Regions from separate parts of the Paenibacillus sp. J31P316 genome, predicted to be linked through region 1. Evidence: riboswitches for the same ligand, from Rfam matches in the RefSeq annotation. Region 1 holds a riboswitch; each other region holds the start of a gene.
What was found. Region 1 has a riboswitch for cyclic di-AMP ahead of AC0YNU_RS14985 (3D domain-containing protein). Riboswitches for the same ligand answer to the same signal wherever they lie in the genome.
Positions count from the first base shown of each region.

Region 2: another riboswitch for cyclic di-AMP. It lies ahead of AC0YNU_RS32645 (ubiquitin-like domain-containing protein); the one in region 1 lies ahead of AC0YNU_RS14985 (3D domain-containing protein).
Region 3: another riboswitch for cyclic di-AMP. It lies ahead of AC0YNU_RS19335 (histidine kinase); the one in region 1 lies ahead of AC0YNU_RS14985 (3D domain-containing protein).
Region 4: another riboswitch for cyclic di-AMP. It lies ahead of AC0YNU_RS20490 (C40 family peptidase); the one in region 1 lies ahead of AC0YNU_RS14985 (3D domain-containing protein).

Region 1 is NZ_JBWDNI010000003.1:920,565-924,179, forward strand. It holds gene AC0YNU_RS14980 (ATP-binding protein) at 1-1,117, shown strand, start outside; cyclic di-AMP (ydaO/yuaA leader) riboswitch at 1,183-1,382, shown strand; gene AC0YNU_RS14985 (3D domain-containing protein) at 1,487-2,326, shown strand; gene AC0YNU_RS14990 (polysaccharide deacetylase family protein) at 2,391-3,284, opposite strand; gene AC0YNU_RS14995 (acetylxylan esterase) at 3,423-3,615, shown strand, end outside.
Region 2 is NZ_JBWDNI010000029.1:9,892-13,506, forward strand. It holds gene AC0YNU_RS32635 (HD domain-containing protein) at 1-452, shown strand, start outside; gene AC0YNU_RS32640 (TatD family hydrolase) at 471-1,241, shown strand; cyclic di-AMP (ydaO/yuaA leader) riboswitch at 1,427-1,636, shown strand; gene AC0YNU_RS32645 (ubiquitin-like domain-containing protein) at 1,872-3,014, shown strand; gene rnmV (ribonuclease M5) at 3,221-3,615, shown strand, end outside.
Region 3 is NZ_JBWDNI010000006.1:13,050-16,664, reverse strand. It holds gene AC0YNU_RS19345 (carboxypeptidase regulatory-like domain-containing protein) at 1-202, shown strand, start outside; gene AC0YNU_RS19340 (DUF445 domain-containing protein) at 489-1,748, shown strand; cyclic di-AMP (ydaO/yuaA leader) riboswitch at 1,983-2,177, shown strand; gene AC0YNU_RS19335 (histidine kinase) at 2,356-3,615, shown strand, end outside.
Region 4 is NZ_JBWDNI010000007.1:38,174-41,788, reverse strand. It holds gene AC0YNU_RS20500 (DEAD/DEAH box helicase) at 1-1,088, opposite strand, end outside; gene AC0YNU_RS20495 (hypothetical protein) at 1,407-1,826, shown strand; gene AC0YNU_RS20490 (C40 family peptidase) at 1,952-2,449, opposite strand; cyclic di-AMP (ydaO/yuaA leader) riboswitch at 2,454-2,614, opposite strand; gene AC0YNU_RS20485 (hypothetical protein) at 2,972-3,615, opposite strand, start outside.

The DNA.
Region 1 (3,615 bases):
TTTGCTTGCTTCGCAATTGAAACGAAAGCTCGAGCTTCAGCCTGGCGCCGGCAAGGATTCCGCGCAAGAATTGCGCCCGGATTCCATGAGTTACCAGCGGCTGATCAAGTATTTGCCCGAACCGATTTTCGTCCATGACTGCGAGACGATTTTATTCACGAATCAGGCAGGACTGCGCATACTCGGCGTGACGGAAGCGGAATTGATGGCCAAGCCCCGCGTACAGGATTACGTGCACTCCGATAATTGGGAGACCGCCAAGGAGCGGCTCAAAGATATTTTGGAAACCGACGAGCCCAATGATTTTGAAGAATCCAAGTTGATCAGCGTTACCGGCGAAATCATCGACGTGGAAGCTTCCAGCACGCGAATCCGCCATTATCCCGGCAAAGGGACAGTCGTGCAGAGCGTGTTCCGGGACATCCGCGACCGCAAGAAAGAAGAAGAGGCGCTTATCCAGTCGGAGAAGCTGTCGGTGGTCGGCCAAATGGCGGCAGGCATCGCCCATGAGATCCGCAATCCGCTGACCTCGTTGATCGGGTTCTCCAAATTTCTGAAGACGAAAATCAACACCTATCACGAATACTTCGACATTATGCTCGTGGAGCTGGACCGCATCAATTCGATCGTGCAGGAATTCATGGCGCTGGCGAAGCCGCAGGCGAATCAATTTCGCCGGCATGATCTCGTCAAGACGATCCAGAGCGTGCTGACGCTGCTCGAGACGCAAGCCGTTATCAACAACGTGCAGCTCGTTGCCAGCTACGATGCGGAGACCGCCGTGCTGCTGTGCGAGGAGAATCAGCTCAAGCAGGTATTCGTCAACGTGGTCAAAAATGCGATTGAAGCGATGCCCAAAGGCGGCACGACGCGCATCACGCTGAATTCGAGCGACTCCGACACCATCTCCGTGGCGATTACCGACCAAGGGATCGGCATTCCGGAGGATCTGCTGCCGTTTCTCGGCGGCCCTTTCTTTACGACCAAGGAAAGCGGAACCGGTCTCGGTTTAATGGTTTGCTACCGTATTATCGAAGGACATCGCGGAAAAATCGATCTGTCCAGCTATCCCGGCATCGGAACGACGGTGACCATTTCATTGCCCAAAAACGGGTAAAACATACAGAACCTGCCTCAGTGGTTGTATTTACCGGTAGGTTTAGCATTCACGACTATGGTATTCTATTACGCGAGCCGAAACTTCACCGTACGGGGGATCTTTTGGGGCAAGTCATATTGCTCCGGTTCCGTCATCTGATGTCCATCACATGACGGATACACCGCGCCATGGCGCTGGGGTGAATCGCACACGATCGTGCGTAGGGTTGAACTCCTCAATCCGAATCCGACAACTAACCTCGCAGGCCGCATGCGACGAACGACGTCCACACTCCGCTTCAATCGGCGGTTCGGTCGTTGTCGCGATGACGTTCATATATCATCCGCACGGATATATGACCGTAAATCCAAGGAGGCAATCGACAACATGAATAACACCTGGAAAAAGGGCATTGCAGCAGCAGTGCTCGGCATTGCCATTCTGTCGCAATCCGGAGCCGTAAAGGCGCAAGGTCTGTACAAGGCGAATGAAGACGACACGTTCTGGAAGCTGTCCGGCAAGTTCGGCATTACGATCAGCGAACTGATGCAGGCCAATCCGTTCGTGGACGCAGGCAACATCTACGAGGGACTGCAGCTCGTTATTCCGCCTACGGTGGAGACGGCCGCAGCACCGGCCCGGAGCGGGCAGCCAGCCGTCAAGCTGATGAAATCAGCAGCAGGTGCCAACCTCGCAGCGGCGGTGGCTTCCGTTGCCAAAGCAGCCCCTAAGGCTGCAGGGGCAGAAGCTCCGAAAGCGGCGAAGAGCGCCGCTCCGAAGAAAGCTGTGAAGAAGTCCGTTGCGAAGGCGGCGCCGAAGAAATCGTCGGCAGCTGCGACGGCGAAGAAATCGAAGACGACGAAGAAGCCTCAGCTGAATCGCGTCTCGGTAAAAGGCAAATCGTATGTATATACGGATGTCGTACAAGTGAAGGCAAGCGCGTATACCGCTGCTGCGGAGGAGAATGGCTGGGGAGCCGTCGATTATTTCGGCAATCCGCTTAAGCTCGGCACGATCGCGGTCGATCCGGACGTGATTCCGATGGGGAGCAAAGTTTACGTCACGGGTTACGATTTCAACGGACTTCCTTCCGGCGGCATGATTGCCGTCGCATCTGATCAGGGCAGCGCCATCAGCGGCAACCGGATCGATATTTTCGTTCCGCAGTCCAGAAAAGAAGCAAGCAATTTCGGCTTTCAAAATGTGAAAGTATTCATTCTCGATTAATCATAAGCAACGACAAAAGGCAGCCCCCGCGGGCTGCCTTTTATCGTTGCCGATGACGGATCGTTTATTGCTGTCTGCGGGCAGCAGGCTTCCCGAGCAGCTCGGACAAGGTGACGATGATATAGCCCTTGCTGCGGAGCAGCTTGATGAGACGGGGCAATGCGGCTACGGTTCCGGACAGGTCTTGCCCTTTGCCGCCTCCGGCATGCTGCAGGATAATGGAGCCCGGCTGCAGCGTTCTCTTGATGTTGATTAGAATGGCTTGGCTGCTCAAGCTGCGCCAATCCTGGGAGTCGACATCCCAGTTGACCACGGTATAGCCGCCGTTCCGAAGCCACTCGACTTGCGCCGGCAGGATTTCGCCATAAGGCGGGCGGACGAAACGCGGGCTGTAGCCGATAAGCGGACGCAGCACCCAATCGGTTCGTAAAATCTGCTGCTGCATGGCATACTGCGAGATTCTGGAGAAGACGGGATGATTCCACGAATGATTGCCGACGATATGACCTTCCCTGACCATGCGCTGCACGAGCGCGGGATAGGCCGCGGCGCGCTGGCCGACGACGAAGAAGGTCGCCCTTACTTTATAGCGGGCAAGCGTCTCAAGCACTTGCGGCGTATAGGCGGGATCCGGGACATCGTCGAAGGTCAGCGCGACTCTGCGGTAACGCCGTGATCCCCAGATAACGAACGAGCCGGGGTAACGCTTTTGAAGCGTCACCCAGGACACTGGCTTGGTGCGGGTTCGCTTTTTTTTGCCCGCTTGACCGGAGAAGGCATCCGCTTCCGATTCATCAGGCTGCGAGGGCGGCATCAGCCGGTTCTGTCCGCTCACTGCCGAGGTCGCGTTCGCTTGGGCGCGGGTATCCTCGCCTTGAAAATCACCGGCGGAACAAGATAAGATCGTCCATCCGAGTACAAGCAGCAGCGCTTTACGCAATCCCCCAAAAATCCGCATGGTCTTCCCTCCTCGATGATGTCATTTTGCCCTCAATGGCCGCGAGCATTCACATTAAATAACGAATCGCTACTTTACAGTTGGCCGTTCGAACACGTAACATAAAAAAGGAATCTTATGAGGTGAAGGAGAGATCAAATGCCAGCAATCGATATGCCGTTACAAGAATTGCAAACGTATTCAGGAATCAATCCCAGACCCGGCGACTTCGATGCGTACTGGGAAAGAGCGCTGACCGAGATGCGCGGCGTGGATGCCGCGATCGAGCTTGTGCCGAGCAAATTTCAAACGCCGGCTGCCGAATGCTTCGATTTGTATTTCACGGGCGTCA
Region 2 (3,615 bases), on a different contig from region 1:
ACGAAGCGCTCGTTCAAACCGCGTTCTCCGCATGGGCCGGCGAACCCGACGAAGTGCTATCCGATCTGTGCCGCCGCTTCCTGAATCGCAGGCTGTACAAATATATAACCATGGATCAAGCAGACGAAAAATTGTGGAAGGAAATACGCAGACAGTTTAGCGCAGTGGGCCTTCATCCCGAGTATCACCTGGAAATTGACTTTCCTTATGACATGCCCTACCATGTGTATCGTCCAGGTTCATCCGCAAAGGCGGAAAAAGAGGAAAAACCGCCGATCCTGCTGTTGTCAGGCGAGGATCAGCTGTCGGAAATATCCGGGCGTTCCGACATCGTCCGTTCCATTACCGGCATTCACCAAGGGAAGTATCACCTATATTACCCGGAGGAACCGCTGCGTGAATCAGCGCACCAGCTGTCTGCGAATATACGCGAATTATTTGCTTTAATGTAGAAAGGGGTTTCAAAAACCATGTTATTAATCGACACGCATACCCATTTGGACTCGCATAAATTCGACGAAGACCGCGCCGAGGTCATCGAACGGGCACTTGAGGCAGGTGTCCATAAGCTGATCAACATCGGATTTAACCGGGAGACGATTCCGAGCACAATGGCACTTGCCGAGCAATACGAATTCATCTATGCGGCCGTCGGCTGGCATCCCGTGGACAGTATTGATATGAAGCCGGAGGATCTGGAATGGATCGCTTCCCTCTGCGATCATCCGAAGGTGGTTGCGATCGGGGAGATCGGGCTGGACTACCATTGGGATACGTCGCCGAAGGACGTTCAACAGCGCGTGTTCCGGCAGCAAATCGCGCTCGCCAAAGAGAAGCGCAAGCCGATCGTCATCCATAATCGGGACGCGCATGAGGATGTGGTTCGCATTCTTCGCGAAGAAAAAGCAAGCGAGGTCGGAGGGATCATGCACTGCTACTCCGGCAGTTGGGAAACGGCCAAGCAATGCCTGGACATGAACTTCTATATTTCGTTCGGGGGACCGCTTACATTCCAAAATGCCCGGGTACCGAAAGAGGTGATGGCCAAGGTGCCGTTAGATCGATTATTGATCGAAACGGATGCTCCTTATTTGGCTCCTCATCCTCATCGCGGGAAGCGAAATGAGTCTGCTTTCGTCCGTCTTGTAGCAAATACGATGGCGGATATTTTAGGTAAATCTGTAGAAGAAATTGGGAAGATTACAACGGAAAATGCGATGAAATGTTTTGGAATCTCATGAAATCAAGGGAAATAGTAAGCATTTGGATGAAATCCGGTGAAAAAAGTGATTTTTGATCCGAGAATCACGTGATTTTCTCGTAATTTTCCTTGAAATTCACTAAAATCGTCATTAATCAGTTCTTTACAATGTGCGGCGCTAGACTGTATGATTCATCTCAGAGCAACAAAACATGTATTCCTTTTCCAAAATAATCGCTTAATCTCCGGTCACCGGAGAGCGGGGGAACCAATTGTTGAAACTGTTTGTATCAATTCGAACAGCGGAGACATTGAAATTCTTCTTGGGGTGAATTTCGCAGAAGGACGCTGGGGAATAAAAGCGTCACGAGCGAATAGGGCGACTCTCACGCCCGAATCCGACAGCTAACCTCGCAAGCGTCCATAAGAGAGATCAACCTCGTGCATGCAACTCTAGCTGCCATTATCCAATGGGAAGCCACGAAACAGATCCTCTGTCGTCGGCTTCTTTTTGTTTGAATAATGCGTAAACTGACGACATAGGGTGTATATCGTGAGGAGGAGCTGGGGCGAAATGCTGAAAATGCGTGCTTGCACGCTAAAACTCAATAGTCGCGTCTAAGTATCATGCGTAACAAGGCGGCGGGGCTATGTAAGGAGGACCGATGAAGTGGGAGAACTCCAGCTTAAGGACACCCATGGGAAACGATCATCCAGCATGTCTTTCGCATTGCGATGGAAGCATGAGAATGTGCGTTTAATTGTACTGAGCGCCATGATCTCAATCGCTATGACTTTCATGTTTTTGGTGTTGTTGTACGGAACGGCTGACAAGCATGTCTCCGTAGTAGTGAACGGACGAGAAACCATTGTATCCACGAAACAATGGGTCCTTCAACGCCTACTGGATGAACAAGCCATTACTATCGGCGCACATGATAAAGTGTCGATGCCGCTCGATGGCGGAATAAACGACGGCGACCGGATCGTTATCGATCAGGCTGTCCCGCTTATTGTAAGGGCTGACGGCAAAGCAAGAACGTTGTACACGACAGAGAAAACTGTACAGGCGGCGATCGATCAGGCTGATATAGCGGTTCGCAGTCAGGATAAGGTATCGCCTTCCATGACGGCTGCGTTGGAACCGAATATGACCATAACGGTCACCCGGATCGATAAGAAATATACCGAGACGACGTACGACGTTCCCTTCACGGTGGTGAAGAAGGACGATCCGAAGCTCGCGGTCGGGAAACAAAAGCTTGTCCAATCGGGCAAGCAAGGTAAAGTCGTCAAGCGATATGAGACTGTATTCGCTGATGGCGTGCTTGTGTCGCAATCGCTCGTCGAGAAATTGACGCCGCAAGCATCGGTTAATCAAGTCGTATCGATCGGGAGCAAGAAGCCCGAACCGAAGGTAGCCGTATTGTCCGCCAAGACCAGTTCGACCGTGACGAAGCGGGGCATAACCTTCAGCGCGAAGAAAGTGATTAAGAACGTAACGCTAACGGCCTATTCCGCTGGGCTTGCCTCCACGGGCAAGAGCAAGGGACATCCGGAATACGGCATTACGGCATCCGGCGCCCGCGTTCAGGAAGGGCGTACGATTGCGGTGGATCCGAAGGTCATTCCAATCGGCTGGTGGGTCTATATTGAAGGAATCGGTTTCCGCCGGGCGGAAGACACCGGCAGTGCGATCAAAGGCAACAAGATAGACGTTTACTTCGATAGCGAGTCGTATGCAGACCGTTTCGGACGAAAGCGGGGCTATACGGTTTACGTGTTGGGACCGAAAAAGCCGGAGTCGCTGTAGACACCGGGTTAGCTTGCAGCTATCATTTGATTTCTGAGCGAAGTGGAAGAAGCTCCCTTGTTTGCTTGCAAGAGTGATCGTGCTTCTACTTCATTCATATTCGTAATTTATGCTTAAATATGCCATGATAAGAAGAGGCGATGCCTCTTCTTTTTGCATGTTTGTCTAATAGGTAAGATTGCTCGAAAGGCAGGAATAAGGTTCCCATGATGAAAGAAATCATTGTCGTCGAAGGCAAGGATGATACGGTAGCGATCAAGCGTGCCGTAGAAGCCGAGACGATCGAAACGGGCGGCTCCGCCATCGGAGAATCCGTGCTGCGGCGCATCGAGCTGGCGCAGGAACGTCGCGGGGTCATTATATTCACCGATCCGGACCACGCAGGCGAGCGGATCCGCAAAATCGTTGCGCAGCGCGTTCCAGGCTGCAAGCATGCCTTCTTGCCGCAGGCGGACGCGCTTTACAAAGGCGATATCGGCGTTGAGAATGCATCCCCGGAGGCCATCCGGCATGCGCTGAGCAATTTGCGGACGGAAGCCGCGGAAGGGGACGGCGGACTCGCGGAGATCACGATGGACGATCTCATGCAGGCCGGCTTGCT
Region 3 (3,615 bases), on a different contig from region 1:
GGCCCTTCCCGTGAGCGGCACCTTCATGCGTTCGTCGATCAGCGCCGTGGACGGCGGTTACGCGATCTCCAACCTGCCGCCGGGCATGCTGGTCGCGGGATTCTCGTTCCCCGAGAAGATGACCGCACTGCGAGAACCGGTCATTAACGCGGGGCAGTTTACGCTGCTGGATATCGTGTTGGAGGATGAGGAAGAGGAATAGGTGCGCATGACGCGGACGGGAGCAGCGGCAGTCGTGGATTTGCGCCGATGCTGTTCGTTCGAATGGGATTTCTTCGGCTGCGCAAATCGCCTGCATACCGGCAGTCCGTTCTTACCAGGGGAGCGGGCTGCCTTTATGCGCTTCCGGTGCCTTTACTGGTGCCGCGTTCGTTCTCGCTTCCAGTGCATCGCCTAGACCCGTATTCGGCGCCGCGGCCGGCCAGTCCCTTTGCAACAGGTTCGCCCATAATGGTATGGTGTAAGAAGGTAATTATAGGAGGAAGAACATGGCGAACGAATCGAAGAAAAATAAACAATTTGCCAATCTGTCGCTCGGCGGGATGGCTGCCGGCTTCGCCGCGACCCTTCCGTTCGGCGGCGGCGGGCTCGGCCTGCTGCATGCCGGCTTCGAGGCCGGCGTCATCGGCGGGCTCGCGGACTGGTTTGCCGTGACGGCGTTGTTCCGTCATCCGCTCGGCATTCCGATTCCCCATACGGCGCTGCTGCCCCGCAACCGGAAGAAAATGACGGAAGGCATCGTGCGCGTGCTGGAAGACCGGCTGCTTGCCAAGGAGAGCATGCTCGAGAAGCTGAGGCAGTTCGAGCTGATGGAGCAGCTGCTGCCGGCCGTCCGGAACGCGGTGCATTCGGCGGTGCACAGCGAACGCCTGCCGCATCTTCTGGAAGGAGCAGTCCGCAGCGTGGACGCGGATCGGATCGTGCCGCTGCTGTCCGGCGAGATTCGTGACGCCGTGAAGCGGATCGACTTGGAGGCGGCGCTGCGCGCCTTCCTGCGCAAAGCGGAGGCCGACGGCACGGATGAACGGATGCTCGACCTGCTGCTGGAGCGCGCGGAGTCGTGGATCGCGACCGAAGGCATGCGCCGCGAGCTCGGCAGCGCGGTCATGACGCTGATCAAAGGGCTGAACCTGGGCGGCCTGATGTCGTTCGCGGTGAATGCGTTCATTGGCTACCTGGAGGAAGACAAGCTGGGCACGATGCTGCAGTCGTTCGTCCTCTCCAAGATCCATGAGCTGAAGATTCCGGATACGCAGCGACGCTTCGTCGTGATGAGCAAGCTGCGCGAGGCGCTCGATATTCTTATCACGAGACTGGCGGAATCCGGTCAGCTGGACGCGATGAGAGACGAGATGCTGAACGCCTTCGATCTCGACGGCGAGCTGCATAAGCTGTTCGAACGCCTGCGGGAGCAGGGGGTCGCTTTCCTGCACGCGGAGGATTTTGCCGAGAAGACGTGGCCGTTCCTGGACGGCCTGCTGAAGCGGGTGGAAGAGAACGAAGCGCTTATCCACGATGCCGAGCAATGGCTCAAGGGGCAGGCCGCGTCGCTGATCGAGCGCAACCATGTGCGGATCGGTTCCTTCGTGAGAGAAAACCTGGACCGCCTCGACAACGACCAGTTGGTCGAGCTGATCGAAGACAAGGTCGGGCAGGATTTGCAGTGGATCCGGGTCAACGGAGCGGTCTGCGGCTTCTTGATCGGTGTGCTGTTGCGCGGGATCGAGATGGCGACTGGGAATGGATGAAGATGCCGGCATTCGCCAGCTACGGAACAGCGGCGGGGCTAATAAACCCTGCCGCTTCGCCGTTTTTACAAAAAACGTTCATTTAGCGAGGTAGCGGGAGATTGCTGGCGCCAGCCGCCATTGTAAGCGTTATATCCGAGTCGCTTGGCTGTACACGCGACCGGATTACCAGTGAATTTCCTTTACAAAAAGCGGTGGCAGGCGTAACATACGATTCGTGCTAAAACAAACAACGTGACAACTACGCTGAATTTCCGAAGTAGGAAAACGGGGGAACCAATGACAGCTCAAGCATGCGAAGCAATTGCTTCCGCGCTTGCCGTCTGGGGTGAATCCTGAGCAAGGCAGTTGCGGCAGCCGTGCTCGGGTAGGGCAGCTCTCATGCCCGAATCCGACAGCTAACCTCGTAAGCGACCTGAGAGAGGCGACGAATATGCGTGCGACAGGACACTTCATTATAAGATGTGCCAGGAAGCCGCGAAAGGCGTTCCTCTGAACAGAGGCCGTGTTTCGCCGGCTTCTTTTTTGATGCTCGTATTCATCCGGGGCATAAGTTTCGGGCAAAGATGTAAATTTATAGGTATAGGCAGGAAAGGGGCTTGTTGTTATGGCCGGCTACCGGCGTAAAACTCCGGAGGAATTGCTATTATCCATTTCGAAAATCCATCGCGGACGTCTCAAGATCTATATCGGCGCCGTCAGCGGTTCCGGAAAAACCTATCACATGCTGCGCGAGGGGCAAGCGCTTAAGCAGCAGGGGATCGAGGTGGTCGTCTGCGCGGTTTCGACGATGCGCCGTCCGGAAACCGTCGAGCAGCTCGCGGATTTGGAGCGTATTCCGAGCATCCATTGGATGAAGGGCGACGTGGAGAAGAAGGATTTGAATTTGGATGCGATCGTGGCGCGCAATCCGGAAGTGCTGCTGGTCGATTCGCTGGCGCATGAGAACCGCCCGGATGCGAAGTTTCCGACCCGGCGCGAAGATATCCGGTATTTGCTCAGCCTCGGCATCAGCGTCATCACGACGGTGAACGTGTATGAGCTGGAAGGCGTGAAGGAGCAGGCCCAGAAGCTGACCGGGATCGCGCCGGAATGCACGGTGCCAGCCGATCTGCTGGAGCTGGCGGACGAGGTGCGTCTGATCGACGTATCGCCGGAGACCATTCTGAGCAGGCTCAGCGAAGGCCGGCTGAATAACATCAAGGATCCGGAGCTGCTGAAACGCGGCAACGTCGGCAAGCTGCGCGAGCTGGCCCTTCGCCTGGTGGCGGAGGGAGTAAACGAGTCGCTGGAGAAATACCGCGAGGAACAGGGATTTATCGGACCTTCCGGCGCATCGGAGCGCATTCTGGTTGCGGCGCAGTACCACATCAACGGCTCCATCTATATACGGCGCGGGCAGCAGATTGCCAAACGGCTCGGAGGCGACCTGCAGGTCGTCGTCTTCAACGATTCCAGCCAGGAGCAGACCAAGGAGCGCGAGGCATTCAAGAAATCGATCATGAAGCTGGTCGAGAAGGTTGGAGCCGGCTTCCGCGAGATTGCCGTCTCGAACCGCAAGCAGGTGCCGCGGGCGATGATTCGCTATGCGATGCTGATTAACGCGACGCGCATCGTCATGGGCCATTCCAAGCAGACCCGCTCGGAAGAGCTGCTTCATGGCTCCATTGCGCACAGCCTGCTGAAGCAGACGCGCAATATCGACGTGTTCTTCATGGCCGACCGCGCCGAGCATGAGGGCGAGCGGGTGCTGCCGACGAAGCGCGACGTGCCGAAGCCGGCATCCGAGCCTTACCGTCGCCTGAGCGAGCAGGAGGTCGAGAAGAAGATCGAGCGTATCCGGCGGGGGACGTTCAAGGTATACGTC
Region 4 (3,615 bases), on a different contig from region 1:
AGCTCGCCGGCCTTCAGCATGCGCTCCACCTCGAGCCGCCGCTCGCGCGCCAAGCTGCCGTGGTGGGCGCGCGCGAACTCGTGGCCGGCATGCTCGTTCAGGCGCAGCACGAGCCGCTCGCAAAGCCGGCGGCTGTTGACGAACAGCAGGGCGGAGCGCGCGCCTTCCATGAGCGTCATGATCCGTTCTACGATCGGCTGCCAGACGCCGTCGCGCGAGCGCACGGGCTGGCTCAGGTCCGGCATCGTGACGCGTACCTGGATCGCCTTCGTCATCGCGCTCTCGACGATGACGACCGGCCGCGGCACGTAGCCCAGCGGATGGGCTTCTGCTGCGGACTCCGTAATCACGGCGGGAGCCGCTCCCGCCGCGGAGCCCGGAATCCCGTCCGTGCCAGGCGCCCAGCCCCCCAAGAACCGGGCGACCCGCGTAAGCGGCTTCTGCGTCGCCGATACGCCGATACGCTGCACGGCATGCGGCGACAGCGCAGCCAGCCGCTCCAGCGAGAGCGACAGATGAGCGCCGCGCTTGTCGCCGGCCAGACTGTGGATCTCGTCGACGATGGCCGTCTCGACGGTTCGCAGCATGTGACGGCCTTTGTCCGACGTCAGCAGCAGGTAGAGCGACTCCGGCGTCGTGACGAGCACGTCGGGCGGCCTATTGGCCATGCGGGCCCGCTCGCGCGGCGGCGTGTCCCCGGTGCGGACGGCCGTGCGAATGCCCGGCCAAGTGCCGCCGCTTTCCTCGGCGCCGTAGGCTTCGATCGTTTCAAAAAATTCCACTAAATGATGCTGAATGTCGTTATTAAGTGCTTTAAGCGGGGTAATGTAAAGTACGCGCACGCCATAAGACCAGCTCTCGCCCTGCGCCGCAGCCTGTTCCTTGGCCAGCGCAAGCCGGCTGAGGCAGGGGAGAAGCGCCGCGAGCGTCTTGCCCGAGCCGGTCGGCGCGGCGATCAGCGTGTGACGGCCGGCGGCGATGGACGCCCAGGCGTCATGCTGGACGGGCGTTGGCTCGCCGAACGTTCGGCTGAACCAGCCGGCAAGCGTCGTATGAAATCGTGCAAGGATGTCGGAAGAAGGGTTCATGCGAGAAGCAGCTCCTTTAGGATCATCGAGAACGAACATGGTTTGCTTTTATCAAGTCGGTTGTATTTACACATGTTCTATTACATCTACTCTTAGTCACGCTTGTTCTAATCATGTCTACTCTTAAACCTCTTGCTCTAATCATGTCTATATAACCAGTCTATCCCTGTACTATTCATCGTAACGCCATCCAATCCTTTTCAGACGTTGGACAAGCCCAAACGAAGCCAAATGACAGGTCAGTAAGCAAGCTCGTGCGCATACATATAGTTTTACGACAACAGCGTCGGTGCACAGGCAGCGGGAGGTATCGGGAAGATGGCGAAATGGCGGGACAGTCTCGAGAGAAGATTCAAGGAATGGAGGCGGCTCGAATATGCAGTGGAGGACACCTTGGCGGGGAGGCGCGTGCTGCGCGTCGCGGGGCCGAGAACGCCGAGGCTGACGACGCCCGTCTCCGTGGCGGTCAAACAAGCTGAACTGAGCGCGGTGGAGGAGAAGTTCGGCGCAGGACTGGCCTGCTTCTGCCTGGGCGAGCTCACGGGGGAGGAACGGACGGCGTTCCTGAAGGCCTGGCATGACCGGCTCGAGTCCGGCGCGACCGTCGTGCTGGCCGACCGCCGCGGCGAAGGCTGCGAGACGCTCGATCAACTGCGCGACTTGTTAACCCCGCACGCCCGGATCTTGAACGTCGAGGTTGGCCCGACCTTCTGGTGGGTCCGCTACGAGCGCGCCTAAGCGCCAAAACGAAACAAAGCCGCGGCAGCTTGTCCCGAAAGAGAAGCGGCGGCGGCTTTGTTCCCGTGACCGGCGGAGATGGGTGCAACCATTCCGGTCGGCGATCTTGCAATAACCGAAGGTGATTAATCTGAATCTCCATCGCCTGGCTCGTCGGATGGATCATTGGCATATTTCTCGAACGTTTGCGGGCTCATGACGCGGCGGCCTGTAACATAGCGTTTCGCGTAATAAGACTCGTCCAGTCCGTTGATTACGACGCCTCTGCTAGAAGAAGCGTGCGCGAATTTGCCGTCGCCGACATAAATGCCGACGTGCGAGATGCCATTTCCCGTCGTATTGAAGAATACGAGGTCCCCAGGGATCAAATCGCTTTTGGCGATTTTCTTGCCCAGCCCAGCCTGCGAACGGGATGCATGCGGAATGTCGACGCCGAGTTTCTTGAACACGTACATCGTGAATCCGGAGCAGTCGAACCCTTTCGTGGTCGTGCCGGAGTAAACGTAAGGCGTGCCGATCAGGTCATCGATGACACCGTCCATTTTCGAGTCGGCGAAAACGCTGCCGGCTTGGAAAACGAAAAGCATCGCAAGACCGATCACGAGTGCGGAAAGCTTCTTCAAAACGGGAAACTCCTTCCAGTGCCTACGAGGTTAGCTGTGGGGTTCGGTTGAAGGCTCCCTATGATCGCCTCTGGCAGTCGTCCAAGCGCATGAACGGCTGTCGGGATCAATTCACCCAGAATGGTTCCCCCGTTTCCCATATAGGGAATTCGGCAAAATTTTCATTTCTTACGGCTATGGATTCGATCATTTTGTCGCTTCTCCTTCCAAGTTCACATTTTGTTCACAAATTAAAATTATTAGAGTGAAACCTTTCTGCCCTAAGATTCGTATAGCGGCGCCGTTTTCCGGGGAAAACGGTCTATTCGGCGTGTTGTCGGAAAGACGGATGTCAATGACAAAGTGTGTCTGCTCAGCCTGCGCTCAAACGTCAAAAAACCCTTTCGAAGTCGAAGGGGCGAGGGCTCCTGTCGCAAATTTCGGGACGCCGGGCTGTCACGTCATTGGCCAATAGGCCGCCCGTCCTGCGCAAAATAGGCCGCCCGCCATGAGGCGGGCGGCCCATCGAAGCAGAATCGATCCTTAGGAGGACTGTTTCGACTGCCAAACATCGTATTGGGCGGCGGCCGTCCACACCTTCATGATCGTTCGCAGCAATTGATAGCCTTGGTGCAGGACCAGCGCCAGCAGGCCGGCCCACAGCAGCGAGACGGAGGCGACCGTCGCGCTCAGCAGGGCCCCGATGCCCCACATCATCAGCGAAACGCCGGCGAACGGGAGGAAGTTGGCCATGCTGCTCCACAGCGCGCGCATCGAACCGCTGCCGGTGACCGCGCCGAACTGCATCGAGAGGAAGAACAGATGCAGGAGGACCGCCCATAGGAGCCAGCCGCCCGCCCACGGTCCGGCCGCCTTCGCGAATTCCATCAGCGTGTCGCTCGAGAGCAGCAGCTTGAGCGCCCGGGGCAGCAGCCAGAGGGCGGGAGCGAGCGTGAGCGCCGTTTCCAGCAGGTAGAGCAGCGTGACCGGCTTCCAGGCTTTACGAATGCCTTTCAGGAACGTCGTTCCTTTCTCGTCGGTCGCATGGTGCAGCGAATGGAACAGGCCCGCATTCAGGAACGGCGTGATGAGCATCCGGCCCCCCAGCAGTCCGCAGAACAGCAGCGCGTAAGGCTGGAGCAGATCGGTCTTCATGAGCTGAAACTGCGATTCGGTCACGAAGAGCG